Regions from separate parts of the Streptomyces sp. NPDC012827 genome, predicted to be linked through region 1. Evidence: predicted binding sites of a transcription regulator. Region 1 holds the regulator's gene; the other holds the start of a gene.
What was found. The regulator HspR, encoded in region 1, represses chaperone genes until heat shock. The targets are predictions, from matches to a motif close to TTGAGNNNNNNNNNCTCAA.

Region 1 (14,659 bases):
TCGACGATGCGCAGCGACCCCCGGTACGTGATGGTGTGGCCGCCCACGCGGACCTTGAGCCGGCCCGACAGCGGGTCCGCCTCCGCGTCGGCGTCCCGCTGGAGTCCGGGTACGCAGCGCGCCACCCGCGCGGGATCCGTGAGCGTCGCGCGCAGGGCTTCGGCCGGGACCGGGACGAACACCTCATGCTCCATGGGAGCCGAGCCTACTCAGAGCGCGGCGCCCAGTCGCCTGTTCGCGCCGGGCGGCGCCGTCCGGTTCGCGTTCAGCCGCCGTACCGGGGATGCACCAGGGTCGACGGCGGCAGCCCGGTCCACCGGGTCCGCTCCGCCCGGTGCGCCGCCGCCGCGAGGGTGCCGGGCCCCAGGGAGCGGAGCCGGGGCGCGCCGGGCGCGAGTGCGAGGACGGGCGGGCGCGGTCCGGGGACGGCCAGGACGAACCCCCAGTCCCCCGACCCGCGCCCGGTCCCGCTGGTCCGGTCGGCGCGGTCGGGCCCCGCGGCGAAACCGGGCCTGCGGCCCCCGGCGCTGTAGGGCCGGGTGGCGTACCCGGCGGCGCGCAGGGTGGCGTCCACGGTCCAGTAGGCGCGGGGCCGGTCGGTGACCGAACCGGCGTGGACGACGAGCCGCCCGGAGGGGGCGAGCGACCGGGCCGCGAGTCCGTAGAACTCCTGCGCGTACAGCTTGGTGCTGGGGGTGATGCCGGGGTCGGGGAGGTCGGAGATCAGCACGTCGTACCGCTCCCGCGCGCGGTCGGCGGCCTGCCGCAGCCAGTGGAAGGCGTCCTCGTGGACCACCCGCACCCGCGGGTCCCGGTAGGCGTACCCGTTGAGGCGGGCGAGGGCCGGGTCGGTGCGCGCGAGCCGTACGACGCCGGGGTCGAGCTCCACGACGGTCACGGACCGGACCCCGGGGTAGCGCAGCACCTCGCGGGCGGCGAGCCCGTCCCCGCCGCCGACGATCAGGACGCGCGCGTGCGGGCCGTTCATCACCGGGTGGACGAGCGCCTCGTGGTAGCGGTACTCGTCGCGGCCGGAGACCCGCAGCCGGCCGTCGAGGAACAGGTCGGGCGGTCCCCCCGGGGCCCCGGTCAGCACGACCTCCTGCAGGTCGGTGTGGACGGCGACCCGCACCGCGTCCCCGTACACCGCCCGGCGCGCGGCCTCCTCGAAGTCGCCGACCAGCGCCGTGGCGGTGGCGAGGACGGCGAGCACGGCGAGATTGACGGTGAGCAGCAGGGTGCGGGAACGGGCGGTCAGTTCGCGCCGGAAGAACCACAGGACGAGCCCGCCGCCCGCGATCACGTTGACCGCGCCGGTCACGAGGGCGCCGGTGAGCTGCCCGAGCCAGGGCAGCAGGAGGAAGGGGAAGGCGAGCCCGCCGACGAGGGCGCCCACGTAGTCGGCGGCGAACAGGTCGGCGACGGTCCCCGCCGCGTCGTCCGGCTCCCCGGGCGCCCCGGACCCGCGCCCGCCGGCCGGGCGTCCCGCGCGCCCCGCCGCCGGGCCGGCCGCCCGGCCGGGATCCCGCTGCAGGAGGGACATGAGCAGCGGGATCTCGGCGCCGATGAGCACACCGATGGCGAGCGAGAACGCGACCAGCACGTAGCGTGACTCGCCGAGCCAGGCGAAGGCCGCGTACAGCGCCATGGCCGAGCAGCCGCCGATGAGCGCGAGCCCGCCCTCCACCAGGCCGAAGCCGACGGCGGCACGGCAGCGCAACCGCTTGGCGAGGAGCGAACCCACCCCCATCGCGAAGACCATCACGGAGAGCACGACGGAGGCCTGGGTGACCGAGTCACCGATCAAGTAGGAGGCCAGGGCGACGAGTTCGAGCTCGTAGACCAGCCCGCAGGCGGCGCAGACGAAGACCACGGCCAGGACCGGGTACCGCACCGTGTCGCGCGGCCGCACGGGCGGCCGCCGCCGCACCCTCGTGCGTGGCATGGTCACGGTCGGCTCGATCATGGCCGTAACGCTACGTCACGCCCTCTGCGCCCTTTGTCACCCACACGAGTGCATCTGGAGCGCCAGGAGGGCGCATCAGAGTGTTGCCGGCATACGCACGCCGATCCGGGTCCTGGTGACCACCAACTGTCCTTCCTGCGGGTAGGCGTGCCAGGTCCGCCAGCGCAGCTGCCCTTCGTGACGCTGCGCCAGCATCGCCGTGAAGGCGTGCGGGGAGCCGGGGAAGGTCCCCGCGAGGCCGTGGGGGTGGTCGGCCACCAGGGCGAGCAACTCCTGCGCACGGCCCGCGAAGGAGCCGTGCGAGAGCGTCTCGACGCGGGCGGCGAATTCGTACTCCCACTCACCGACGCGCTTGGAGACGCCGAGCGGGAGAGGTGTGCTGCTGCCCGGCATACATGCGACGGTCTCCGAACACGTCCGTCCCTCCTCCTCCAGGAGGACCTGATGGGAGGCGCCGAGCAGTCTCAACTGGAGCTTGGCGCCGGAGAGTTCGAGATCGAGCACGGCGAGGGCGGGCAGCGGCTCCCGCCCGAGCGCCCAGGCCAGATCGGCGGCGCGCGTATCGGTGTAGGAGGTCTTCAGGGTCGTGAGCATGGGTCGGCTCCGCAAACACGGTTTGACGGGTGGGCCGGGGGCGCCCCGGAGAAGGGTTTCAACGGGAGTGGGGGATCGCCGGCTCGGGTCCACACACGGTCCGAGGGCTGTCTCTGTCAGGAGCGAGAGAATCACGGACGCCGGACGACTCGCAGCGTTTTTACCCAACTTGCTGTGTTTTCCAACCCCTTCGGGGACATCTCAGTTCAATTGTTCAATCGGAATCGATCGTCTCCGACCAGTCCTGAGCCTCCGGCCGATCACTCGTCGCCGGTGTCTCAGTCACCTCCGCCCCCTCCTCCGCAGCCGCCGCCACCACCGCCCCCTCCTCCGCAGCCGCCGCCACCGCCGCAGCTCCAGGAGCCGCCGCAACCACCGCCCCCGCCGCCGTCCGCCCAGCCGCGGTGCTTGCGCCTCGGGCCGGAGAAGCGGTGACGGACGGTGGAGACCACGCCGACGAGGATGATCAGACCGAAGATCGCGACGAGAGCACCCATGGGAGCCACACACCTTTCAGCTGCACGAGGAGGACGAGCTGGAGCACGAGGACGAGCAGGAGGAGCAGGAGGAAGAGGAGGAGCACGACGCGGCGGCCGGGTCCCCCGACCCGCACGAGGACGACGAGGACGAGGTGGAGGACGTCCCGCCGGAGGCACCGGCCGGGCCCGCCCACCAGCTGTCCCCGCCGCGCGTGTGGACGGTGGTGCGCAGCCCCCGGGCCACGACCCCCACGACGGCCCCGAGCACCAGCGCGATGCCGAGGACGAACAGTGCGATGTTCATGCCAGGGCGATCCCCTCACGGGACCCGTGCCAAAGCGCACTTGAGCAACTCCAGAGCTTCCCCCCAGGATGACGGTCATGACACGACCGCCGCTCAACCGCCGCCTCGCCGAGTTCGGCACGACGATCTTCGCCGAGATGTCCGCGCTCGCCGCCCGGACCGGTTCGATCAACCTCGGTCAGGGCTTCCCCGACACCGACGGCCCGGAGGAGATCCGGGAGGCCGCGGTCCGCGCGCTGCGGGAGGGCCGCGGGAACCAGTACCCGCCCGGTCCCGGCGTCCCCGAACTGCGGACCGCCGTCGGCGACCACCAGCGCGAGCGGTACGGCCTGGTGTACGACCCCGACACCGAGGTCCTGGTCACGGCCGGCGCGACCGAGGCCATCGCCGCGGCGCTGCTGGCGCTGGTCGAACCGGGGGACGAGGTCGTCGCCCTGGAGCCGTACTACGACTCGTACGCGGCCTGTGTCGCCATGGCCGGCGGGACCCGCGTCCCCGTCACCCTCCGGCCCCACGAGGGCGCCTACGTCCTCGACCTGGACGAACTCCGGGCGGCCGTCACCGACCGCACCCGGCTGATCCTCCTCAACACCCCGCACAACCCCACCGGCACCGTCCTCACCCGGGCCGAGCTGACGGCGATCGCCGAGCTGGCCGTCGAGCGGGACCTGCTCGTCGTCACCGACGAGGTCTACGAGCACCTGGTCTTCGACGGGGCCGAGCACGTGCCGATCGCGACCCTGCCCGGCATGCGGGAGCGGACCGTCACCATCGGCTCCGCCGGCAAGACGTTCTCCTTCACCGGCTGGAAGGTCGGCTGGATCACCGCGAGCCCCGAGCTGACCGCCGCCGTCCGCTCCGCGAAGCAGTTCCTCACGTACGTGTCCTCCGGGCCGTTCCAGTACGCGGTCGCCGAGGCCCTGCGCCTCCCCGCCGCCTACTTCGACGGCCTCCGCGCGGACCTGAGCGCCAAGCGGGACCTGCTGTGCGAGGGGCTCGCCCAGGCCGGCTTCGAGGTCTACCGCCCGGCCGGCACCTACTTCGTCACCACCGACATCCGCCCCCTCGGGGCCACCGACGGCTTCGCCTTCTGCCGCTCCCTCCCCGAACGCGCGGGCGTCGTCGCCATCCCCAACGCCGTCTTCTACGATCACCGCGACCAGGGCGCCCCCTTCGTCCGCTTCGCCTTCTGCAAGCGGACCGAGGTCCTGGAGGAGGCCGTCACCCGTCTCAAGCGCCTCGCCTGACGAGGCCGGGGAAGCACGACGGAGCCCGGCCCCCCTCGCGGGGGCCGGGCTCCGTTCCGTGGTGCCGGGGAACCTACTGGTCGCCCTCGGCCTTGTCCTCCGGGGAGGCGAGGCCGAACTGCTCCACGATCCACTTGTCGAACTCGATCGAGGCGCGGACCCAGCTCACCGTGGAGGACACGAAGTGCTCCAGGGCGACGCCGGTGCCGATCAGCATCTGGGCCTCGCCGATGAGGCGGAGGGTGGCGGAGCCGTCCTCGTCCTCGTGGAGGTGCGTGTAGACCTTGGGCCACAGGGTGCGGCGGTTCCAGTCGTCGATCGCGTCCAGGATCTTGGCGCGGTCGTCGGCCGAGTGCGGGCGGTCGTAGAACGTCCGCACCGAGAAGACCTGCTGCTCGTCCTCTCCGCGGAACATGAAGTACGTGCGGAATTCCTCCCACGGCGCCGCGAGGTCACCCTCGTCGTCGACGACGTACTTCAGCTCCATCTGGTCGAGGAGCTGCTTGACCAGGTCCTGGTCGGGGACGACGGGGCCCGCCGGTCCTGCGGCCTGAGGCTGCGGCTGGCCCCCGAAATTCGGAATCGAGGACGGGTCGATGCTCACCGTGTATTTCCCTTCGTACGGATGCCCGCCATCCTCCCCCATGCCGGGCGGTCGGTGGCAAGCCCCGCCACGCGACATCCGCCGAGATCCGCTCCCGGCTGACACGATCTCGCCCGCGTGGGGGCGCCCGGGCCCCCGCGCGGGGGCCCGGGCGGCGGGCTCAGGCCGTGACCGGGCCGACGATCAGGCCGTCCTCGAAGCGGTCGACACGGACCGTGTCGCCGTCGCGGACCTCGCCCGCCAGGATCTCCCTGGCGAGCCGGTCCCCGATCGCCGTCTGGATCAGCCGGCGCAGCGGCCGGGCACCGTACGCCGGGTCGTTGCCCTCGTCGGCCAGCCACTCCAGGGCCGCGGGCGTGACGTCCAGGGTCAGCCGGCGCTCGGCCAGCCGCTTGGCGAGGCGGCCGATCTGGAGCTGCGCGATCCGGCCCAGCTCGGTCTTGTCGAGCGCGGAGAAGACCACCAGGTCGTCCAGCCGGTTGAGGAACTCCGGCTTGAAGCTCGCCCGCACGACCTCCAGGACCTGCTCCTTCTTCTCCTCGGCGGAGGACAGCGGGTCCACGAGGTACTGGCTGCCCAGGTTCGAGGTGAGGATCAGGATCGTGTTGCGGAAGTCCACGGTCCGGCCCTGCCCGTCGGTGAGACGGCCGTCGTCCAGGACCTGGAGCAGGATGTCGAAGACCTCCGGGTGCGCCTTCTCCACCTCGTCCAGGAGCACCACGCTGTACGGGCGCCGCCGCACGGCCTCCGTGAGCTGACCGCCCTCCTCGTAGCCGACGTAGCCGGGGGGCGCGCCGACGAGCCGGGCGACCGAGTGCTTCTCGGAGTACTCCGACATGTCGATGCGGACCATGGCCCGCTCGTCGTCGAAGAGGAAGTCCGCGAGCGCCTTCGCCAGCTCCGTCTTGCCGACGCCCGTCGGGCCGAGGAAGAGGAAGGAGCCCGTCGGCCGGTCGGGGTCCGCGATGCCCGCGCGGGTGCGGCGCACGGCGTCGGAGACGGCCCGTACGGCCTCGGTCTGGCCGATCAGCCGCTTGCCGAGCTCGTCCTCCATGCGCAGGAGCTTCTGCGTCTCGCCCTCCAGGAGACGGCCGGCGGGAATGCCGGTCCAGGCGCCCACCACGTCCGCGATGTCGTCCGGGCCGACCTCCTCCTTGACCATGGTGTCCTTCGACGCCTCCTGCTGGGCCTCGGCCTCGCTGGCCTCCTCCAGCTCCCGCTCCAGGGCGGGGATCTCGCCGTACAGCAGCTTGGAGGCGGTGTCGAAGTCGCCGTCGCGCTGGGCGCGCTCGGCGCGGCCCCGGGCCTCGTCCAGCCGCTCCTTCAGCTCACCGACCCGGTTGAGGGACTGCTTCTCCTTCTCCCAGCGGGCGGTCAGGCCGCGCAGCTCCTCCTCGCGGTCGGCGAGGTCGCGGCGCAGCTTCTCCAGGCGCTGCTTGCTGCCCTCGTCCGTCTCGTTCTTCAGGGCCAGCTCCTCCATGCGGAGCCGGTCGACCGAGCGCTGCAGCTCGTCGATCTCGACGGGCGAGGAGTCGATCTCCATACGGAGCCGGGAGGCGGCCTCGTCCACCAGGTCGATGGCCTTGTCCGGCAGGAAGCGGGAGGTGATGTACCGGTCGGAGAGGGTCGCGGCGGCCACCAGGGCGGAGTCGTTGATCTGCACCTTGTGGTGGGCCTCGTACCGGCCCTTGAGACCGCGGAGGATCGCGATGGTGTCCTCGACCGAGGGCTCGGCCACCAGGACCTGCTGGAAGCGGCGCTCCAGGGCGGGGTCCTTCTCGATCCGCTCGCGGTACTCGTCGAGCGTGGTCGCGCCGACCATGCGCAGCTCGCCACGGGCCAGCATCGGCTTCAGCATGTTGCCGGCGTCCATGGCGGAGTCGCCGCCGGCGCCCGCGCCGACGACCGTGTGCAGCTCGTCGATGAACGTGATGATTTGGCCGTCGCTCTCCTTGATCTCGGAGAGGACCGTCTTCAGGCGCTCCTCGAACTCGCCGCGGTACTTGGCGCCCGCGACCATCGCGCCGAGGTCCAGGGAGACCAGCCGCTTGTTCTTCAGCGACTCGGGCACGTCGCCCTTCACGATGCGCTGGGCGAGGCCCTCGACGACGGCGGTCTTGCCGACGCCGGGCTCACCGATGAGGACGGGGTTGTTCTTGGTGCGGCGGGACAGCACCTGCACGACCCGCCGGATCTCGTGGTCGCGGCCGATGACCGGGTCGAGCCGGCCCTCGCGCGCGGCGGCCGTGAAGTCCGTACCGAACTTCTCCAGCGCCTTGTACTGGCCCTCCGGGTCGGGAGTGGTCACCCGGCGTCCTCCCCTGGTCTTCTCGAACGCGTCGAGCAGCTTGGACGCGCTCGCGCCCTGCCGGTCGAGGATCTCACCCGCCGGCCCGCCCTTGGCGGCGATGCCGATGAGCAGGTGCTCCGTCGACAGGTAGTCGTCCCCGAGCTCCTTGGCCCGGCGGTCGGCGTCGGCGATGACGGCGAGGAAGTCGCGGTTGGGCTGCGGAGGCGCGACCGTGGACCCGGTGACGCTGGGCTGGGCGGCGAGAAGCCGCTCGGCGCCCGCGCGGACGGCGGCCTGGTCGGCCTCGACGGCGGCGAGCAGGTCGGTGATGTTCTCGTTGTCCTGACCTGCCAGCAGGGCGAGCAGGAGATGGGCGGGGGTCAGATCCGGGTGTCCGTCGGACACGGCGCGGCTCGTGGCCGCGTTGATCGCGTCCCGGCTCCTGTTGGTCAGTTCGGCGTCCACGGTGCGGTGCTCCTCCTCGACGTCGTGGGTCCTGGGGGGGTGTCCCTCTTATCTGACCCTTCCAACGTACACAAAGTTGAGTCTATTCCACTCAAGGTGCTGCTGGGAGTCCCGCGCCGGGGGTAGTTTCCGGGGCATGGCCACCGACCCGCGCAACCCCAGCGACTCGTATCTCGCCTTCTGGCGCGAGTACCACATGTGCACGCTCACCACACCCCGCCCGGACGGCTCCCCGCACGTGGTCGCGGTCGGTGTCACGTACGACCCGGAGGGCGGCGAGAAGGGCATCGCGCGGGTCATCACCGACAGGAACAGCCGGAAGGTGGCCAACGTCCTGGCGGCCGGCGCGGACGGGGCGCGCGTGGCGGTCTGCCAGGTCGACAAGAGGCGCTGGGCCACCCTGGAGGGCGTCGCGCGCATCCGCACGGACGCGGAGACGGTCGCGGACGCGGTCGCCCGCTACACCGAGCGCTACGGACGCACGCCCGGCCCGAACCCGGGCCGGGTCGTCATCGAGATCGCCCTCACCCGGGCGATGGGCCGCGCCTGACGCCCGGTGCGCGGAGCGCGGGCGGGCGGGAATGCGCGGGCGCAGCACAGCGGCGCCATCGCGTTTCAGGTCCGCGATGGCGCCGCTGTGTGGGGGAAGTGCCTGAGCGACTTGTAACGACGGGGGAATCGCTCAGGCACTGCGGGGGGTGGCGGTGATGGTCTCGGCCTCGATCAGCTGGTGGTCCCGCTGGTCGAGATTGACGAAGATCATGCCGTACCGGATGGCACAGCGGATGGGCTGCGGGGCGCCGCGGGGACGGCGCAGACAGCGGTAGGCGCGGATGTCCTCGTCGTCCTCGCGCCTCACGAGGATGGGCTCACCGAAGAGGGTGACCATCAACGACTCGCCACGGTGCGGCACCGCGGTGACGAGATCGATGAAGTGCCACCCCGAGCGGTAGGCGCTCGCCATCTCGCGTCGGAACCTGGGGTCGTCGGGAACGTTCATGTGCCCGCTTAGCTCCAGCCGGGGTCGTCGAGCTCGGCCGGCGCGACGTGCCAGCCCGGGTCGTCAAGGGCGGTCGTCACGTCGGCGGGTGCGAGATGCCAGCCCGGGTCGGCGGCCAGTACGCCCGCCGGGGCCGAGTTCCAGCCGGGGTCCTGCGTTCCCCCCACCACGCCCACTGCGGCAGCCGCGATGAAGGCGACTCCGGCCACTGCGCTTATGAGCTTCTTCATCATCACCGAACAACCTCACTTGAAGACAACGTCTCTCACAACGTCTCTTTCCGACCCCCGCGAGACAAGACGATGACTTACTCTCTGCGCCTGCACCACCAAACCCAGGCATCATGTTCCTGAGATGCAGGAGCCTGGGGGTGTACATATGCGGAAACAAGCGGACGAAACCGGTCACCCTCATTCGCATGCGGAGCTCTGTGACGCGGGCTCCGAGCTGTACGCGTCCGCCCTCCGGACCGGACGAATACCCCGGTCAGAAGCGGTCGCGGCGCCCTGCCTCCTCGACCTCTCCCTGCTCCACCCCGACCCGGACGACGCCCAGTGGCTCCGGCCGGTTCCGCCCTCCGCCGCGCTGGCACAGCTTCTGCAGCCCATCGAGCGCGAGATCCTCGAACGCCGGCGGCTCACGGTCGCCCTCTCCGACGCGTTCGAGCCGTTCATGGCCATCAGCGCCCTCGACTCGGCGAACACCCACGCCATCACCGTGCTCGAAGGCATCGACCGGATCAACACCACCCTCGACCGGGTCGTCGCCAACTGCCGCAAGGAACTCCTCACCGTCCAGCCCGGTGGCGGCCGTCCCGCCCACGCCCTGAGCGAGGCACTCCAGCGGGTCTCCCCGCTCCTCGGCCGCGGCATCGACATGCGCACGCTCTACCAGCACACCGCGCGCCACACCGAACTCACCCTGGCCTACCTGGAACACGTCGGCCCCGAAGTCCAGGTCCGCACGCTGGAGCAGATCATCGACCGGCTCATCATCGTGGACCGCGAGGTGGCCTTCATCCCGGCCCGCAGTGACCGCCAGGTCGCCCTGGAACTCCGCCACCCCGGCCTCGTCGCCTACCTCGGCGGCGTCTTCGACCAGTTCTGGCAGCTGGCCGTGCCGATCCGCGAGGAGATCCCCTACGACATCAAGACCGACGACATCAGCGGTGTGCAGCGCTCCATCGCCCGCCTCCTCGTCGAAGGCCACGTCGACGAGGCCATCGCCCGCCGGCTCGGCATGAACGTCCGGACCTGCCGCGCGCACATCGCCAAACTCGCCGCCGCCCTCGGCAGCGGCAGCCGCGCCCAGCTCGGCTACCTCATCGCCCGCTCCGGCATCCTCGACCAGGACGCCTGACCCCCGGACGCCGCGACCGGGACGCCCGAAACCCCTGGATCCCTCACCCCATGTACGTACAGATCGACCTCGACGGCCCCGCCGGCACCCTCCGGGTCTCCGGGCACGGCCTGCCCACCGTGGAGCTGGTGCGCGCGCCCGGGACCGAACCCGACGCCCACACGCCCATCGGCACCCGCAAGGCGGCCCTGCTGCGGCTCACCGTGGACGGGGAGCCCGCCGTCATCCGGCCGGCCCGTGGGCGGCTGCTGCGGCGCTCCTACCGGGTGGACGTACGCACCGGCGGCAGCCGCTACCGGCTCGTACCGACCTCCTACGACTCCAGCCGGCTGACCCGCGACGGGCAGCGGGCCGGCAGCCTGATCTGCTCCGGGGACGGGCGGGTCATCGACACCTGGGAGGACGGCGCGACGCCCCGGGACATCGCCGTCGGCACCGCCCTGGCCGCCGCCTTCGGCACCGGGGCCGCGCCCTGGTTCGAGACCGTCGGCGACATCGTCTCCGAGCTGATCCCCTGACCCCCGGACCCCGCGACGGCGAGAGGCCCCTCCACACCCGTGGAGGGGCCTCTCGGTTCAACCGGCAGCGGGCGAGGTCAGTCGCCGCGCTTGGGCCGCCAGACCACCAGCGCGCTCGCCTGCTGCACGTCCTGATAGGGCACCAGATCCCGCCGGTACGAGGCGTGGACCTGCGCCTCGCGCTGCCGGATCGCCGCCGCCGCGCCCTCGACCGCGGCGGTCAGCTCCGCGACCCGGTTCTGCAGCGCCGCGACCTGGTTCTCCAGCTCGATGATGCGCTTGATTCCGGCCAGATTGATGCCCTCGTCCTGCGACAACTGCTGCACCTGGCGGAGCAGTTCGATGTCCCGGGCCGAGTAGCGCCGCCCGCGGCCCGCCGTACGGTCCGGGGAGACCAGACCGAGGCGGTCGTACTGCCGCAGGGTCTGCGGGTGCAGACCCGAGAGCTGGGCCGCCACCGAGATGACGTACACCGGGGTCTCGTCGGTCAGTTCGTACGGATTGCGTCGGCGCCCTTCCACCGGGTCACGCTCCCTTCGCTGCCTGGAACAGCTCCGCCCTCGGGTCCTCCGAGGCCGTCGCCTCGCGGTAGGTCTCCAGGGCCTCACGGGCCTTGTCGTCCAGCTCCTTCGGCACCGCGACCTCGATCGTGACGAGGAGGTCGCCGCGGGTGCCGTCCTTGCGGACCGCGCCCTTGCCACGGGCGCGCATGGTGCGGCCGTTCGGAGTGCCCGCGGGCAGCTTGAGGGTGACCGCGGGGCCGCCGAGCGTCGGCACCTTGATCTCGCCGCCGAGCGCCGCCTCCGCGAAGGAGACCGGCACCGTGACGGTCAGGTTGTCGTCCTTGCGGCCGAAGACCGGGTGGGCGTCGACGTGCACCACGACGAACAGGTCGCCGTTGGGCCCGCCGCGCTCGCCCGGCGCGCCCTTGCCCCGCAGCCGGATCTTCTGGCCGTCGGACACGCCCGCCGGGATGCGGACCTGCATGGTGCGGGAGGACTTGGCCCGCCCGCTGCCCTTGCAGACCTCGCACGGGTTCTCGGCGATCAGGCCGCGGCCCTTGCAGTCCACGCACGGGTCGGTGAGCGAGAAACCGCCGCCGCTGCCGCGCGAGACCTGCCCGGTGCCGACGCAGGTCGGGCACACCCGGGGGGTGCCGTTCTTGTCGCCGGTGCCCGAACACGCCGCGCACGGCTGCTGGCTGGACATCCGCAGCGGTACGGTCGCGCCCTCGATGGCCTCGGTGAAGCTGAGCGTCACCTCGGACTCGATGTCCGCGCCGCGGCGGGGCTGGGTGCGGGCACCCGCGCCGCCGCGGTTGAACAGCCCGCCGAAGACGTCCCCGAGGCCGCCGCCGAAGCCGCCGGCCCCGGCGGGACCGCCCTGGGCGCCCCCGAAGAGGTCGCCCAGGTCGAAGTTGAACGAACCGCCGCCCGGGCCGCCGGCCCGGAAGCCGCCGTTCCCGAAGAGGGCGCGCGCCTCGTCGTACTCCTTGCGCTTCTTGGGGTCACCGAGGATGTCGTTGGCCTCGGAGATCTCCTTGAAGCGCTCCTCGGCCTTGACGTCACCCTTGTTGGCGTCCGGGTGGTTCTCGCGGGCGAGCTTCCGGTACGCCTTCTTGATCTCGGCCTCGGTGGCGTCCTTGGGGACGCCGAGGACCTTGTAGTAGTCCTTCTCGACGAAGTCCTTCGTGCTCATCGACGTCCCTCCTTCCGGACTGCTCCGGCACTCATGGCGTCACCCCTCGTCGGGGGCACCGCTCTCCTCGTCGGACGCCTTCTTCTCGTCCTTGGCACCCGACGTGCCGGCCGTGCCCGCCGCGCCCGGCTGGGGCTCGGCGACGGCGACACGCGCGGGCCGGATGGTCCGCTCGCCGATCCGGTACCCCGGCTGCAGGATCGCCACGCAGGTCGTCTCGGTGACGTCCGGCGCGTAGCTGTGCATCAGGGCCTCGTGGATCGTCGGGTCGAAGGGCTCGCCCTCCTTGCCGAACTGCTGGAGGCCCATCTTGGCGACGACCGTCTCCAGCGACTCGGCCACCGACTTGAAGCCGCCGACCAGTTCGCCGTGCTCCCGCGCGCGGCCGATGTCGTCCAGCGTCGGGAGCAGCTCGGTCAGGAGGCTCGCGACGGCGATCTCCTTGACCGTGACGCGGTCCCGCTCCACCCGGCGACGGTAGTTCTGGTACTCCGCCTGGAGGCGCTGGAGGTCCGCCGTGCGCTCGGTGAGCGCGGCGCGGGCCTGGTCCAGCTCGGCGGTGAGGCCGACGGCCTCCTCCGGCTGCTCGCTCTTCGCGTCCCCGGCCGGGGCCGCCGCGTCCTCGGGGGACTCGGCGGCCTCGGCGGCGTCCTCAGGGGTGGCGCCGGAGGGGACGTCGGGCTTCTCCTCGAAGCCCGGAGTCTCCTCGGTCACGCCTGGCCACCCTTCGGCTTGTCCTCGTCGACGATCTCGGCGTCGACGACGTCGTCGTCCTGGCCCTGAGCCTGGCCGGCGTCGCCGCCCGCGGCCTGGGCGGCCTGGGCGTCGGCGTAGAGGGCCTGGCCGAGCTTCTGCGAGACGGCCGCGACCTTCTCGGTGGCCGTGCGGATCTCGGCGGTGTCCTCGCCCTTGAGCTTCTCCTTCAGCTCGCCGAGCGCGGCCTCGACCTCGGCCTTGACGTCACCGGGGACCTTGTCCTCGTTGTCCTTGAGGAACTTCTCCGTCTGGTAGACGAGCTGCTCGCCCTGGTTGCGGGACTCGGCGGCCTCGCGGCGGCGGTGGTCCTCCTCCGCGTACTGCTCGGCCTCCTGGCGCATCCGGTCGACCTCGTCCTTCGGCAGCGAGGAGCCGCCGGTGACGGTCATCTTCTGCTCCTTGCCCGTGCCCAGGTCCTTCGCGGTCACGTGCATGATGCCGTTGGCGTCGATGTCGAAGGAGACCTCGATCTGCGGGACGCCGCGCGGGGCCGGCGGGAGGCCGGTCAGCTCGAACATGCCGAGCTTCTTGTTGTACGCCGCGATCTCGCGCTCGCCCTGGTAGACCTGGATCTGCACGGACGGCTGGTTGTCCTCGGCCGTCGTGAAGATCTCGGACCGCTTGGTCGGGATCGTGGTGTTGCGCTCGATGAGCTTGGTCATGATGCCGCCCTTGGTCTCGATGCCGAGGGACAGCGGGGTCACGTCGAGGAGCAGGACGTCCTTGACCTCACCCTTGAGGACACCGGCCTGGAGCGAGGCGCCGATGGCGACGACCTCGTCCGGGTTCACACCCTTGTTGGCCTCCTTGCCGCCGGTCAGCTCCTTGACGAGCTCGGCGACGGCCGGCATGCGGGTGGAGCCACCGACGAGGACGACGTGGTCGATCTCGTTGATGGAGATGCCCGCGTCCTTGATGACGTTGTGGAACGGCGTCTTGCAGCGCTCCAGGAGGTCCGCGGTCAGCTGCTGGAACTGGGCGCGCGTGAGCTTCTCGTCCAGGTGCAGCGGGCCCTCGGCGGAGGCGGTGATGTACGGCAGGTTGATCGAGGTCTCCGTGGAGGAGGACAGCTCGATCTTCGCCTTCTCGGCGGCCTCGCGCAGACGCTGGAGGGCCATCTTGTCCTTGGCCAGGTCCACGCCGTGGCCGTTCTGGAACTGGGTCACCAGGTAGTCGACGACGCGCTGGTCCCAGTCGTCACCACCGAGGTGGTTGTCACCGTTGGTGGCCTTCACCTCGACGACGCCGTCGCCGATCTCCAGGAGGGACACGTCGAAGGTGCCGCCACCGAGGTCGAAGACGAGGATCGTCTGGTCGTCCTTGTCGAGGCCGTAGGCCAGGGCGGCGGCGGTCGGCTCGTTGACGATGCGCAGGACGTT
Region 2 (14,659 bases), on a different contig from region 1:
CCGGTGCGCCCGGCCGGGGGCCCGCCGGGCCGCGTGAGCCTGCCCGGCCGGCTCACGGCACGGTTCGGGACGCGGTTCGCGGCACGGTCCGCGGCGCGGCTCACGGCGCCGGGGTCTCCAGCGCGTATCCGACGCCGTGCACCGTACGGATCCGCTCGGCGCCGATCTTCCGGCGCAGCGCCTTGATGTGCGAGTCGACGGTCCGGGTGCCCGAGGCGTCCGCCCAGTCCCACACCTCGGCGAGGAGCTGTTCGCGGGAGAGGACCGCCCGCGGGGTGTTCGCCAGGCAGACCAGCAGGTCGAACTCGGTCGGCGTCAGGTGCACGTCCTCGGACCGCACCCGCACCCGGCGCTGCGCGTGGTCGATCTCCAGCTCGCCCAGGCGCAGTATGCCGCTGCGCGGGGTCACCGCCGCCAGGGCGGCCCGCTCCACGCGGCGCAGCAGTACGTGCACCCGGGCGGCCAGCTCGCGCATCGAGAACGGCTTCGTCATGTAGTCGTCCGCGCCGACCCCGAGCCCGACCAGCATGTCGGTCTCGTCGTCGCGGGCGGTCAGCATCAGGACCGGGACCGGCCGCTGGGCCTGCACCCGGCGGCAGACCTCCAGGCCGTCGAAGCCGGGCAGCATCACGTCGAGGACCATCAGGTCCGGCTGCCAGGCCTCCGCGGCGTCGACGGCCGCGGGGCCGTCGGCCGCGGTCTGCACGAGGAATCCCTCGGCCCGCAGCCGGGCCGAGACGGCCTCCAGGATGGTCGCGTCGTCCTCGACGACGAGCACCCTGCGCTGGGCCCCCGGAGTGGCCGCACCCTGGTGAGTGGTGTGTGTCTGCTCCATTGCCCCGCCTCGCGTCGCCGATGTCGGTGCAGCAGCCTAGAGGTACCGGCGGCGTCCCGGCTACGCAGGCCTGATGCCGAGGTGGACCACGTCCGGGACGCCCCGGGCAACGGGGATCTCTTCGGTCCGTACCCCGCTGAATCCGGCATTCCGCAACGAGCTTTCGAAATCGGCGGAGGGCCGCGCGGACCACACGGCGAGCACCCCGCCGGGGTTGAGCCGGGCCGCGCAGGCCGCCAACCCCTCGGCGGCGTAGAGGGATTCGTTGTCCTCGGTCACCGTCCAGTCCGGACCGTTGTCGATGTCCAGGCACAGCGCGTCGTACGTGTCGGGCGAGGTCCGCAGGTACTCCACGAGGTCCGTGTGCAGGATCACGGTCCGCGGGTCGGCCAGCGCCGTCCCGGAGAGCGCGGCGAGCGGGCCGCGCCGGTGCCAGTGGATGATCGCCTCCTCCCGCTCCACGACGGCGATCCGCCCCCAGCGCGGGTCGGCGGCGGCGTGCGCGAGCGAGAACCCCACCCCGAGCCCGCCGATGAGGACCGCGGCGCCGGCCCGGGCGTCCTCGGCCAGGGCGTCCATGGCCGCGTCCACGAGCAGCCGCTCGGAGCGCCCGTCGGAGGTGTCCATCAGGAAGGTGCCGTTGGCGATGATCTCGAAGTGCTCGGCGCGGCGCCGCAGCACCACTTCTCCGTACGGTCCCTCGCGGCGGTCGAGGGTGACGGGGCTGGACATCGGGTTCACTCCGCTCTCGTCTCGGCAGCTGATGGCTCCCGGTCATCCTGTCGGGCGGGGCGCGGGCGGGACAAACGCGTTACGGAACGGGGCGCGGGACCCGCCGCCGCGGGCGACCGGGGGTGGCCGAAATCCGCCCCCCGGGGGATTCGGGAAGTCGGGACGCCCGGGATGCGCCAGGCACGGAGCGCGGTGCCCGGGGCGAAGGCCGCCCCCCGACCGTTGCGCACGAACCGTTCCGGGTGCCCGGGCGCCGGTCTCACGCTCCGTCCGTCGCCCGGCGCGGCCGGCCTCGGTCCACGGCGGGGCCGTACGTCCCTTTTGGCGGGAGCTCAGGGGCTCGTCGGCGGGCCGCCCTCCGGGAGGGCGTCGAGGACGCGCCGCAGCGCGGGCGGTACGGCGCCGTCGGTGGCGACGACGCGGTGGCCGTGGTGGGCGACGGCGTACTGGAAGCCGTCCCGGACGGGTTCACCGGTGGGCCGGGCGGGCACCCGGTCGTACGCGGGGTCCTCAAGGGCGGCCCGCAGCCGGGCCACCTCGTCGGGGGTCAGGCGGCCGCCGCGCGGCTCCTTGGTGCGCGAGTGCAGGGTCCAGCCGCCGTCCTCGCGGACGACCAGCCGGTTGTTCACCCCCGCGAAACCGCCGGTGACGGCGACCTCCACCAGCACCTCCTGGCCGCTCGGCTCCTGGCGCGGCGGCGAGGCCTGCCCGGTCGTCGTCGTGGGGCCGGGCGAGGAAGCCCCTCCGGTCGAGGACGGCGCCTCTGACCCGCAGCCGCTCCCCCCCACGGCCACCACCACCGCCAGAAGCAGGGCCCCGCTCCACCGTGCCCGTCCACGTCGCGTCATGGTCCGAGCGTGCCTCTCCCCGGCGCGGAGCGCCGGACGGAACCGGCGTCCGCCGGTGATCGCTCAGAGCGAACAGCGGGCGGGGAACATTCATCGGCTCATGAGCATTGAGTGCGTACAGCTCAACTTGACTGCCGAAGGGGAGATCATGGCTTCTGAGTCCAAGGTGACCGCGCCGCTCACTCTGCCTGTGCTGCCGCTCGACGACGAGGTCGTGCTGCCCGGAATGGTGGTGCCGCTGGACCTGTCCGACAACGACGTACGGGCCGCCGTCGAGGCCGCCCAGGCCGCGGCCCGCCCCGGGACCGGCAAGCCCCGGGTGCTCCTCGTGCCCCGGGTCGACGGCACCTACGCCGCCACCGGCGTCCTCGGGACCGTCGAGCAGGTCGGGCGGCTCGCCGACGGCGACCCCGGCGCGCTCGTCCGGGGGCGCGGCCGGGTGCGCATCGGCGCCGGTACGACCGGGCCCGGCGGCGCCCTGTGGGTCGAGGGCACCGCGGTCGAGGAGACCGTGCCCGACCCGCTGCCCGGCGCCGTGGCCGAGCTCGTCAAGGAGTACAAGGCGCTGGCCACCAGCTGGCTCAAGAAGCGCGGCGCCTGGCAGGTCGTCGACCGCGTCCAGCAGATCGACGGCGTCGGCGCCCTCGCCGACAACTCCGGCTACTCGCCCTTCCTCACCGTCGAGCAGAAGGTCGAACTCCTGGAGACCGCCGACCCGGTGGCCCGCCTCAGGCTCGCCACCGCCCAGCTCCGCGAGCACCTCGCCGAACAGGACGTCGCCGAGACCATCGCCAAGGACGTCCAGGAGGGCGTCGACAAGCAGCAGCGCGAGTTCCTGCTGCGCCGTCAGCTCGAAGCCGTACGCAAGGAACTGCGCGAGCTGAACGGTGAGTCCGAGGGCGACGAGTCCGACGACTACCGCGCCCGCGTGGAGGCCGCCGACCTGCCGGAGAAGGTGCGCGAGGCCGCCCTCAAGGAGGTCGACAAGCTGGAGCGCGCCAGTGACCAGTCCCCCGAGGGCTCCTGGATCCGCACCTGGCTCGACACCGTCCTCGAACTGCCGTGGAACGAGCGGACCGAGGACCAGTACGACATCCCCGGCGCCCAGGCGATCCTGGACGCCGAGCACGCCGGCCTGCAGGACGTGAAGGAACGCATCACCGAGTACCTGGCCGTGCGCAAGCGGCGCGCCGAGCGCGGCCTCGGTGTCGTCGGCGGCCGCCGCGGCGGCGCGGTCCTCGCCCTCGTCGGCCCGCCCGGCGTCGGCAAGACCTCGCTCGGCGAGTCCGTGGCGCACGCCATGGGCCGCAAGTTCGTCCGCGTCGCCCTCGGCGGCGTGCGGGACGAGGCCGAGATCCGCGGACACCGGCGCACCTACGTCGGCGCCCTGCCCGGCCGCATCGTCCGGGCGATCAAGGAGGCCGGGTCCATGAACCCGGTGGTGCTGCTCGACGAGATCGACAAGGTGGGCTCCGACTTCCGGGGCGACCCGGCGGCCGCCCTCCTCGAAGTCCTCGACCCGGCGCAGAACCACACCTTCCGCGACCACTACCTGGAGGTCGAACTCGACCTCTCCGACGTCGTCTTCCTCGCCACCGCCAACGTCCTGGAGGCGATCCCGGAGGCGCTGCGCGACCGTATGGAGCTGGTCCGGCTCGACGGCTACACGGAGGACGAGAAGGTCGTCATCGCCCGCGACCACCTGCTGCCGCGGCAGCTGGAGCGGGCCGGACTGGAGCCCGGTGAGGTGGTCCTGGAGGAGGCCGCCCTGCGCAAGCTGGCGGGCGAGTACACCCGGGAGGCCGGTGTCCGCACCCTGGAGCGGTCCGTGGCCCGGCTGCTGCGCAAGATCGCGGCCCAGCACGAACTGGGCGAGCGCGAACTGCCCTTCACCGTCACCCCGGACGACCTGCGGGGCCTGATCGGCCGGCCGCACCACGTGCCGGAGTCGGCCCAGGACCCGGCCGAGCGGCGCACGGCGGTCCCCGGCGTCGCCACCGGCCTCGCGGTGACCGGCGCGGGCGGTGACGTCCTCTTCGTGGAGGCCTCGCTCGCCGACCCGGAGACCGGTGCCGCCGGGTTGACCCTCACCGGTCAGCTGGGCGACGTGATGAAGGAGTCCGCGCGGATCGCGCTCTCCTTCCTCCGCTCGCACGGCGCGGAGCTGGAGCTGCCCGTCACCGGCCTCAAGGACCGGGGCGTGCACATCCACTTCCCGGCGGGCGCGGTCCCGAAGGACGGGCCGAGCGCGGGCATCACCATGACGACCGCGCTGGCCTCGCTGCTCTCCGGGCGGCTGGTCCGCACCGATGTGGCCATGACCGGCGAGGTCTCCCTCACCGGCCGGGTCCTCCCGATCGGCGGCGTGAAGCAGAAGCTGCTCGCCGCGCACCGGGCGGGCATCACCACGGTGGTGATCCCCAAGCGGAACGAGGCCGACCTGGACGACGTCCCGGCCGAGATCCTGGAGAAGCTGGAGGTCCACCCGGTGACGGACGTCCGGCAGGTCCTGGAGATCGCGCTGGCACCGGCCGAGGTGCCGGTCGGGGCGGTCGCGGCCTGACGGCCCGTGACGGTACGGCGGTGGGGCGCCTCCCGGAAGGGGGGCGCCCCACCGCCCTTGTCGGCCGGGGCTGGCATGCTCGGCGGTATGAACGACGATGCCTTCTGGGCTCTCATGGACGAGTTGAGCCGCCGATCCGGTGACCGGGACGAGCGGCTGGAGTGGCTGGCGGGGGAGTTGAGGCGGCGTCCGGCCGCCGACAGCGTGGCCTTCCAGGTGCGGCTGGAGAGAGCGTGCGAGGCGGCGGACACCCGGGCCCTGTGGCGGGCGGCCGACCTGATCGAGGGCGGCGGCTGCTCGGACGACGGCTTCCACTACTTCACCCTCTGGCTGGTGGGGCAGGGGCGGAAGACGTACGAGTCGGTCCTCGCCGACCCGGACGCGCTCGCGGACGTGCCGGAGGTCCGGGCGCTGGTGGGCCGCCACCAGGAGGAGTGGGACGACGACGCCTGGCCGGAGTGGGAGGAGCTCGAGTACGTCGCGCAGGACGTGTACGACGAGCTGACCGGCCAGGAGGACGACGAGGGGGAGGAGTTCCACGCCGCGGTCGACGACATCCTGGACGCGGAGGAGCCGGACGCCGACGGGGAGCGGGACGGCCACGACGGCCACGGAGACGAGGACGGTGCCGACGCCCGCGCCGCCGGCGGCCCCGACGGCTGGGACGAGGACGGTGTGCCGCCGGCCGGACCCCGGGGACCGGCCGGCGGACGCACCGCGCTGCCCCGGCTGGCCGCCCTCTTCCCGGCCGGGCGGTCCGTCTAGGGCGCATGCGTCCGTGAAGCAGGGCCCTGCCCCGCGGGCGGACGCCGCTCCTTCACGGACAGGACCCAGGCGGCGGACCGGCCCGGCCGGGTGCCGGGGGCGTCAGGCGGAGGCGGAGTTCCGGCGGCGGCCCAGGAGCAGGCTGCCCGCCGCGAAGGCGGTGACGGCTCCGGCGCCCGCGAGGGCGAGCGGGAGCGGCGAGGTGGCCGGTTCGGCGGCGGCCCGGTGCGTCACGGACCCGGCCGCCGGGCCCGTACCCGTTCCGGCGGCCTCGCCGGGCCCGGCGTGCGCGGCGGCGAGGGCCGGGGGCCGCTCGTCGCCGCCGTGGCCCGCGTGGCTCACGGTCGAGAGCGCGGCGCCCGCCGCGATCTTCGACTCCGTCGGTGCCTTCGCCGCGGTGGCGGCGGTGCCGCCGCCGAAGGTGACGTCCGAGCAGCTGTAGAAGGCCTCGGGGCTGTCGCTGCGCTGCCACACCTTGTAGACGATGTGGCGGCCGGTCCTGGCCGGGAGGGTGCCGGTGAAGGAGTAGTGGCCGTCGGTCGTGGACCGGGCGGTGGCGTGGACGGCCACGGGCGCCGGGTCCAGGTCCGACCACTTCAGGGGCCGGGTGGGGTCGAAGCCCTGCTTGGTGATGTAGACGGTCATCGTGCCCACGTGCGCCGCCGTCGCCCGGACCTTGAAGCCGAAGGCGCCCGGGGTGACGGCCGTCGCGGGCCAGTCCGTGCGGGCCCAGTCCAGCGCCCGGAACTTCTCGCGGTTGGCCGAGCAGAGCCTGCCGTCCGGGATGACGGCCCGGTGGTTGCCGGCCGCGTTGGCGATGTTGACCTCGTTCCAGTCGTAGAGCGGCTGGGTGCCGGAGTCGGCGACGAGGTCCTTGCACACCTGCGACCTGGGGGTTTCGGGCCCCTCCGCGAAACAGGCGGCGATACGGCTGACGGGGTTGAAGACGGCGCCGTGGGCGCTCGCGGTGCCGGGGGTCAGGCCGACGAGCGCGGCGGCGGACAGGGACAGGGCGGCGGCGCCGGTGGCGGCGGTGCGGCGGGGGGACCTCATGCGGCGGCTCTCTCTCGTGCGTGGGGGAGTACGGGACGAGCGGTGGCACAACGACCTTCGGGCGCGGGCGAGTTGGGGACACGTCCGGCCGCCGTAGAGCCTCGCATTGGTCCATACCAATAGGCAAGGGGGTGGCCGGAAAAGCCGGAGCGGCCCCCGGGGTGCCGCCGCACACCCGGGAGCCGCCGTGGCTCCGCGCGGAGCCGCCGCCCCGCCCGGCCGCGCCCGGAGCGGCCGGGCGGGACGGGCCGTCAGCCGCCGTACGCGAGGGCCTGCACCCGCGAGAGGTCCCCGTTGAAGTGGTTGTGGTCACCGACCGTCGGGCCGGACGAGGTGTACTGCCACATCGTGTAGTACGGCCAGCCGGCCGGGAGTTCGCCGACCTCGGAGGCGTACCGTGCGATCCACAGCGGGTTGCTCGCGCCGAAGCCGGAGTAGTTCCCGGTGCACTGCTTCCACCAGCTCGTGGCGGTGTAGATCACCGCGTCCCGCCCCGTCCGGTACTTGTACCGGTTCAGGAAGTCCCGGATCCACGCGACCATCCCGGTCTGGGTCTTGCCGTAGCAGGTCGCGCCGTACGGGTTCCACTCGATGTCGAGCGCGCCCGGCAGGGTCCTGCCGTCCTTCGACCAGCCGCCTCCGTTGTTCACGAAGTAGTCGGCCTGGGCGGCCCCGCTCGCCGTGTCCGGGGTCGCGAAGTGGTACGCGCCGCGGATCATCCCCACGTTGTACGAGCCGTTGTACTGCTGCGCGAAGTAGGGGTTCTTGTAGTACGTGCCTTCGGTGGCCTTCACGTAGGCCCACTTGACGCCGCTGTTCCACAGCGTGGTCCAGGCCACGTTCCCCTGGTGGCTGGAGACGTCCACGCCTTCCGTCTGGACGGCCTGGACCGAGATGCCGCCCGGCCCGCCCTTCCGGCCGTCGTGCTCGATGACGCCCATGCCCATGTAGGCGGTGCCGCGGGCCGGGACCTGTCGGGTGCCCGGGTCGGGAGCGGCGCCGGCCGGGCCGGAGAGGGGGAGGAGGAGGGCCAGGGCCGCGAGGGCGGCGCCGGCGAGGGTCGTTCCGGATCTGCGCACACGCATTGCGTGCCTCCGAAGGCTCGGGTGAGCTCGATGAGCTCCGCGGGGGGAGAGCGCGACGGCATGTCCTGGTGTGGACATGTCATTGATGTCGCCGGGAATGACGCTAGGCACGGAGAACCGGTGGCGGAAGGGGTGCCGGGTGGCGCCGTTGGTCTACGCCTGCGAAATACTGAAAGAGCTGCGGCGATGGCCGCCGCGCCGGGAAACTTTCAGCGGCCGGAAGGCGCGTGGAGGGTGCTGACGTGCACGGAAGCGGTACGGGGAGTGACGGCGGAGCCGCGCCCGGAGCGGGCGTCGACCGCGAGTTCCTCGCCCTCGAACGCGAACTGGCGGTCTTCCTGCGCCGCGCCCGCGCCCAGTCCGGCGAGATGGCCCGCGAGGTCCACCCCGAACTGGAACCGGCCGCCTACGGCCTCTTCGTCCGCCTCGACGACGCCGGCCCTCAGCGCGCCACCGAACTCGCCGCGTACTTCGGCGTCGGCAAGGCGACCATGAGCCGTCAGCTGCGGGCCCTGGAGGACCTCGGCCTGGTGGCCCGCGACCCCGACCCCGCCGACGGCCGCGCCTCCCTGGTCCGGCTCACCGAGGAGGGCCGCCGGCGCTTCCGGCGCGTACGCGACGCCCGCCGCGAGCGGTACGTCCGCAAGCTCGCCGACTGGGACCGCGCCGAGGTCGCGGAGCTGGCGCGCCTGCTCCAGCAGTTCAACGTCCGGGCCGAGAGCTGAACCCCAAGGCCTGCGCGTACCGGACCCCCGGCCCTCCCGCCGCCCTTCCGTCAGGGGCCCACCGAAGCCCCGCCACCCCCCGGACCCGTCACCGCCGGTTCAGCCGCCCAGCTCCGCGTACACCGCCGTCGCGTCGTCGTGGAGCTTCCACCGGCGGGCGCCGCCCCGGGCCGCGTCCCGGGTCTCCAGGGACCGCACCCGGCGCAGCAGCCCGTACGGGCCCTCCTTCCGCAGGACCCCGAAGCACTCCGTCCAGTCGCCCGCGCCGAACAGCTCCACCCAGCGGCTCGCCCCGTCCGTGAGCGCCGCCAGGGCCCGTACCTCCGCCCGGGGAGTCGTCCCGGTCACCGCCCGCTCCGCGACCGCCGGGTCGGCCGCCGCCGTGAAGAAGCCGCCCTCCCGGTTCCGCAGCCGGTCGGTCGCCGCCACCGAGCGCCGCACCTCGTCCGGCACCCGGTCGAGCCGGTCGTCGAGGACGGCCCGGACCGCCCCGTCGGGCGCCTCCAGGAGCAGCGCCGAGTCGGACAGGACCAGATGCTCGACGGCGCTCTCGTCCCAGCGGGCCAGGACCACCGTCGCCTGGGGCGTACGGGCGTGAGAAAGGTCACAGGTGCCCCGGTGGGCGTCCGCGGTGCGCCGGATTGCGTCCGCGAGGATCTCGGCGAGGGGCATCTCGGGCCGGGAAGCGGACAGTTCGGTCAAAGCCCCGCCCAGCCGGGCGGTGAACCACGGGACCGGGTGCGCGCACCCGACGTCCCCGGCGGGCGGTGTCACGCCGTCGAGCAGGACGACCGTCCCCCCGCGTCCGCAGGCGGCCGGAGCAGCGGCTCCCCAGTCCTCGTTGGGGCGTTCGGGGCTGCCGGGCAAGGAGGCGACGTCACTGCGCATGAGGGTCAGTCTGCTGGCCGCGCCCGGACCTTCACAACACCTGCAAACGGCGGCAAAAAGGCCTGTACCAAGGGGTGGCAGGGCGCAACAGCGGTGGAACCGGAGGCTCCGGCGAGCTGCGGGCGGGCATCCTGCCAAAGCCCGCGCGGAAGATCCAACCGGGGCCCGCACCGGGCCCTTCCGGGGCGGGGTGGCGAGTTGTTCGCCAACTCATGAGTGTTGTTCACTCGTTCGGGTGGCGGTGCGGCCGATGCGCGCCCCCTTGTCCGAAGCGCTGGAATGGTCGGAAGCCGTACCAGGGGTGGGGGCTGGGGGCGCTCCATGTGACCGGTCGTCACCTCTGCTGTGTGGGCGGACGAGTCAAGAATGCGAGCACCGGTGCAGAAGAAGCGGCCTCGGAGCAACAACGGCACGCCGAGTCGAACCCCCGGTGAGCCGCCGGCCTCCGGCGGCGCCCCGGCGCCCGCCGCTGCCTCCGCCGACCGTCCCGCCGCCCCGGCCCCCGCGCCCGCCGGCCCCACCGGCCGGGCCAAGCGGGTCCGCAACCGGCTCGTCGCCGGGGTCGCCCTCGTCGGTGTCACCGTGCTCGCCGCCGGCGCCCCCGCCGTCCTCACCGCCTCCGCCGAGCTCACCGAGTCCCAGCGCCTCGTCACCCTCGCCGAACTCGACCGGCAGGCCGTCACCCTGGCCCACTCCCTCGCCGACGAGCGCGACGAGGTCGTCGCCTACATCGCCGCCGGCCGGGACGCCCAGTCCGGCTCCCCGCAGGACAAGCGGCAGGTCACCTCCACCCGCTCCGCCCGCGTGGACCGGCAGATGGACGAGATCCGGCCCGCCGCCCCCGAGGAACTGCGCCGCGACCTCGCCGGCGTGCCCTCCGTCCGCCGCGGCGCCCTCACCGGCAAGGGCACGGCCCTTGAGGCCCACAAGGCGTACACCGACATCATCGTCAAGCTCCAGGCCCTCGCCGACGAGCTCGCCGAGAAGACCCCGGCCCGCGCCGCCGACGCCTCGCTCACCGAGGCCACCCGCGCCCCGGCCGCCCTCGGCCGGGCCGTCGAGCAGGCCGCCGCCACCCGCGGGCTGCTCGTCGCCGCCCTCGCCGTCCCGCGTCCCGAGCCCACCGGTGAGGTCCGGTACGACCCGACGACCGGCACCTACGTCCCCGAGGAGCCCGAGGGCGCGGCCGAGGCCGACCGCGTCCGCGACGCCCTCACCGCCGCCGCCCAGCAGGCCCGGGTCCGGGAACTCGCCGCCCTCGGCGACTTCGACCAGTCCGCCGGCACCGCCGCCCGCGACTCCCTCGCCGCCACCGTCGCCGGCCCCGACGTGAAGAACGCCGAGCGGTCCCTCGCCGCCCTCACCGACCAGCCCCGGCTGACCGAGCGCGAGCGCGCGACGTCCCCGGCCGCACTGGAGGCCACGCTCTCCGCGCGCATCGAGCAGATGCGCGGGGTCGAGTCCGCCCTAGCCGCCGAGCGGGTCGAGCGGATCACCGCCCTCCGCGACGACGACGTCACCGCCCTCGAACTGCGCGTCGCCTTCCTCGGCGGCTGCCTGCTCGTCGCCCTCGGCGTCTCCACCTACGTCGCCCGCAGCCTCACCCGGCCGCTCGCCGTGCTCCGCCTCGGCGCCGCCCGGCTCGCCGCCGCGCCCACCCCGCACACCGAGGAGCCGGTCCGCTTCACCGGCCGCAACGACGAGTTCGCGCAGGTCGTCCGCTCGCTCAACGCCCTCCACGCGCAGCTGGCCGGCCTCTCCGCCCACGCCGAGCGGCTCGCCGGCCGGAACGCCGACCTGGAGGCCGACAAGGAGGCCGTCGGCGCCGAGCTCGCCGCCCAGCGCGCCGACCTCCAGGGCCGCGTCGCCCTGCTCACCGCCGACCTGGAGCGGCTCAAGGGCACCGTCCAGCACACCTTCGTCAACCTCTCCCTGCGCAGCCTCGGCCTCGTCGAGCGCCAGCTCGGCGTCATCGAGAAGCTGGAGGAGCGCGAGCAGGACCCGGACCGCCTGGCCACCCTCTTCAAGCTCGACCACATGGCGACCGTCATGCGCCGCCACAGCGAGAACCTCCTCGTCCTCGCCGGCCACGAGCACGTCCACGGCCACGCCGGACCCGTCCCGCTCGTCGACGTGCTGCGCGCCGCCGTCAGCGAGATCGAGCGCTACGAGCGGGTCACCATCCAGTCCCTCCCGCCGCACGCCCAGGTCGCCGGGTTCGCCGCCGACGACCTGAGCCACCTGATCGCGGAGCTCCTGGAGAACGCCACCTCCTTCTCACCGCCGGACGCCGAGGTGCAGCTCTCCGGCTGGCTCCTGGAGAGCGGCGAGGTCATGCTCTCCGTCCAGGACGCGGGCATCGGCGTCACCCCGGCCCGGCTCGCCGAGCTCAACGCGCGCCTCGCCGAGGCCGACCCGGACGCCTTCGAGGGCGAGGGCCTCGGCATGCGGGTCGTCGCCCTGCTCGCCGCCCGCCACGGCGTCAGCGTCCAGCTGCGCGGGCAGAAGCCGGGCGGTACGGCGGCCGTCGTCGTCCTGCCGCTGCCGCTGCTGCCCTCCGTCCCGCCGGCCTCGGCCGTCCCCGAACCGGTACGCGGCGGGGGCCCCGCGCCCACGATCAACCTGCCGGGCTCGGTCGCCGAGGCCAACTCCAACACCCTCCCGTCCCGCACCAGGGACCCGCTGGTGGAAGCCGCCGAGCGGGCCGTGCACGCGGCCGGGGACCAGGCCGCGCCCGAGGCACCGGCGGAGCCCGCCCCGGCGGCGGAACCGGCGACCGCGCAGGCCCCGGCACCCGCGGGGCCCGTACGGGAGGCGACGGAGCCCGTCCGGGACCCCGCACCGGAGCGGACCGCCGAAGAGGCCGCCCCCGCACCGGAGCGGACCGCCGAAGAGGCCGCCCCCGCACCGGAGCGGTCCGGTGCGGACCTCCGCGAGACGGTCTCCGAGACCACGCTCCAGGTCCGGCTGCCCGACCCGCGCCCCGAGCCGGACGCCCACGACCGCGCGCCCGAGGACCCCGCGTACGCCCCGTACGGCGGGACCCCCGGCGCGTACGACGAGACTCCCGGCGCTCCGGAGCCCGCCACGGGCCCCGCGCAGCAGCCGGCACCGGAGCCCGCGCCGGGCCCCGTCCACCCCGGTCCCGCGCAGGGGACGGCCGCCGACCAGGCCGTCCCAGGACCGCGCCCCGCGCAGTGGGAGCGGGTCACCGACAAGGGGCTGCCCAAGCGGACCCCGCAGGTGGTCCGCCAGCCCGAGGGGTCCGCGGCGCGGCGCCGCGGCAGCGTCGACGCCGAGGCCCTGCGCCGCCGGCTCGGCGGCTTCCACCAGGGCGCCAAGAACGGCCGCCGGGACGTGGAGGCGGAGATAGCCGCGGAGGGAACCGCGCGTACAGAGGAGAACACGGGGGACACCGTCGAGGAGGCACGCAGTTGACCGCGACCGGAACATTCGGACTGAGCACGGAAGCCCGCAACCTGCACTGGCTGCTGGGGAATCTCGTCGAGGAGGTGCCGGGCGTCCGCTCGGTCGCCGTCGTCTCCTCCGACGGACTGCTGCTGCTCTCCTCCGACCCGGCTGCCCAGCCGGTCACCGCCGACGAGGCAGGCCGCCCCGAGGGCCCACGCGGCTCCAGCGCCGACCTGGCCACCATCGTCTCGGGCATCGGCAGCCTCACCGTCGGCGCCGCACGCCTGATGGACGGCGGCGGCGTCAAGCAGACCATGGTGGCGATGGAGGAGGGCAGCGTCTTCGTCATGTCGATCAGCGACGGCTCGCTGCTCGGCGTCCACGCCGAACCCGACTGCGACATGAGCGTCGTCGCCTACCACATGGCCCTCTTCGTGGGCCGCGCCGGCCACGTCCTCACCCCCGAGGTCCGCAGCGAACTGCGCAAGTCGATGGAGGGCAACCGGTGACGTCGCTGTCCTCGGGGTTCCACCCCCACAGGCTGCCGGTACGGGGGGAGGGGCGCCGCCCCGCCCGCGTGCGCCCCTACTCGCTGACCGGCGGCCGCACCCGCTTCGGCCATGTGCTGCTCGTGGAGACCTTCGTGGCCGCGCTCGAAGCACCGGCCCCCCGCAAGGTCCTGACGGACGGCGGGCCGGGAGCCCGCGGGCTGATGCCCGAGATGCGGGCCATCGTCGAGATCTGCCGCCGGATGCGGACCGTCGCGGAGATCTCGGCACTTCTGAAGATGCCGTTGGGAGTTGTCCGGGTGCTGCTCAGCGACCTGGCCGACCAGGGAAAGATCCGTGTGTACGGGACCGGTCACGGCACCGGCCAGCCCGACCGCGCGCTCCTCGAAAGGGTGCTGAGTGGACTCCGTCGTCTCTGACGCCACCGCCGTCGTACCGGCGGACACCGCCGTCGTCCCCGAGCCCGCGGCGGTCACCGTCACCGTCCCCGCCCAGCCGCGGGCCGGGGACCCCCTGGCCGGCCCGGACGCCGGCGCCGACCCCGAGGAGGGCGCCCAGGACTGGCAGCTGGACCACAGCCGCGCCCCGATCGCCACGAAGATCGTGGTCGCGGGCGGCTTCGGCGTCGGCAAGACCACCTTCGTCCGCGCGGTCTCGGAGATCACCCCGCTCCAGACCGAGGCCCTGATGACCCGGGCCAGCGAGGACACCGACGACCTCACGGCCACGCCCGACAAGCTGACCACGACCGTGGCGATGGACTTCGGCCGGATCACGCTCGACAACGACCTCGTCCTGTACGTGTTCGGCACGCCCGGCCAGCAGCGCTTCTGGTTCATGTGGGACGACCTGGTGCGCGGGGCGATCGGCGCGATCGTGCTCGCCGACACCCGCCGGCTCACCGACTGCTTCCCGGCCCTCGACTACTTCGAGAGCTGCGGGCTCCCGTACATCGTGGCCGTCAACCACTTCGAGGGCACCGAGCGGTTCGAGGTGGAGGACGTACGGGAGGCCCTGACGGTGCCCCCGCACGTCCCCGTGGTGATCATGGACGCGCGCAAGCGCTACAGCGTCGTGGAGACCCTGCTCGCCATGGTCGCCCACGCGCTCGAAGCCACCCCCGAATAGCCCTCCCCGTCACGTCACGCCAGGAGCACCACCCATGCGGAAGATACTCATAGTCGGGGCCGGACAGTCCGGTCTTCAGCTCGCCCTCGGCCTCCAGTCGCAGGGCTACGAGGTCAC

Region 2: the regulator HspR is predicted to act here: its motif matches at 2,523-2,541, upstream of lon (endopeptidase La).

What each region holds. Positions count from the first base shown of each region.
Region 1 covers NZ_JBIBBY010000002.1:437,663-452,321, reverse strand. The annotation lists gene ACFY60_RS05500 (SRPBCC domain-containing protein) at 1-194, opposite strand, end outside; gene ACFY60_RS05495 (polyamine aminopropyltransferase) at 266-1,966, opposite strand; gene ACFY60_RS05490 (DUF2617 family protein) at 2,042-2,560, opposite strand; gene ACFY60_RS05485 (hypothetical protein) at 2,839-3,057, opposite strand; gene ACFY60_RS05480 (hypothetical protein) at 3,074-3,343, opposite strand; gene ACFY60_RS05475 (pyridoxal phosphate-dependent aminotransferase) at 3,421-4,590, shown strand; gene ACFY60_RS05470 (YbjN domain-containing protein) at 4,664-5,194, opposite strand; gene clpB (ATP-dependent chaperone ClpB) at 5,355-7,949, opposite strand; gene ACFY60_RS05460 (pyridoxamine 5'-phosphate oxidase family protein) at 8,086-8,499, shown strand; gene ACFY60_RS05455 ((2Fe-2S)-binding protein) at 8,632-8,949, opposite strand; gene ACFY60_RS05450 (hypothetical protein) at 8,958-9,179, opposite strand; gene ACFY60_RS05445 (helix-turn-helix transcriptional regulator) at 9,328-10,308, shown strand; gene ACFY60_RS05440 (hypothetical protein) at 10,359-10,826, shown strand; gene ACFY60_RS05435 (heat shock protein transcriptional repressor HspR) at 10,904-11,347, opposite strand; gene dnaJ (molecular chaperone DnaJ) at 11,352-12,524, opposite strand; gene grpE (nucleotide exchange factor GrpE) at 12,564-13,238, opposite strand; gene dnaK (molecular chaperone DnaK) at 13,235-14,659, opposite strand, start outside.
Region 2 covers NZ_JBIBBY010000001.1:410,779-425,437, reverse strand. The annotation lists gene ACFY60_RS01855 (response regulator transcription factor) at 101-835, opposite strand; gene ACFY60_RS01850 (spermidine synthase) at 896-1,567, opposite strand; gene ACFY60_RS01845 (hypothetical protein) at 1,900-2,415, opposite strand; gene lon (endopeptidase La) at 2,564-4,978, shown strand; gene ACFY60_RS01835 (DUF4240 domain-containing protein) at 5,066-5,743, shown strand; gene ACFY60_RS01830 (lytic polysaccharide monooxygenase) at 5,846-6,796, opposite strand; gene ACFY60_RS01825 (lysozyme) at 7,048-7,881, opposite strand; gene ACFY60_RS01820 (MarR family transcriptional regulator) at 8,124-8,606, shown strand; gene ACFY60_RS01815 (hypothetical protein) at 8,706-9,494, opposite strand; gene ACFY60_RS01810 (nitrate- and nitrite sensing domain-containing protein) at 9,861-12,932, shown strand; gene ACFY60_RS01805 (roadblock/LC7 domain-containing protein) at 12,929-13,414, shown strand; gene ACFY60_RS01800 (DUF742 domain-containing protein) at 13,420-13,833, shown strand; gene ACFY60_RS01795 (ATP/GTP-binding protein) at 13,928-14,542, shown strand; gene ACFY60_RS01790 (styrene monooxygenase/indole monooxygenase family protein) at 14,577-14,659, shown strand, end outside.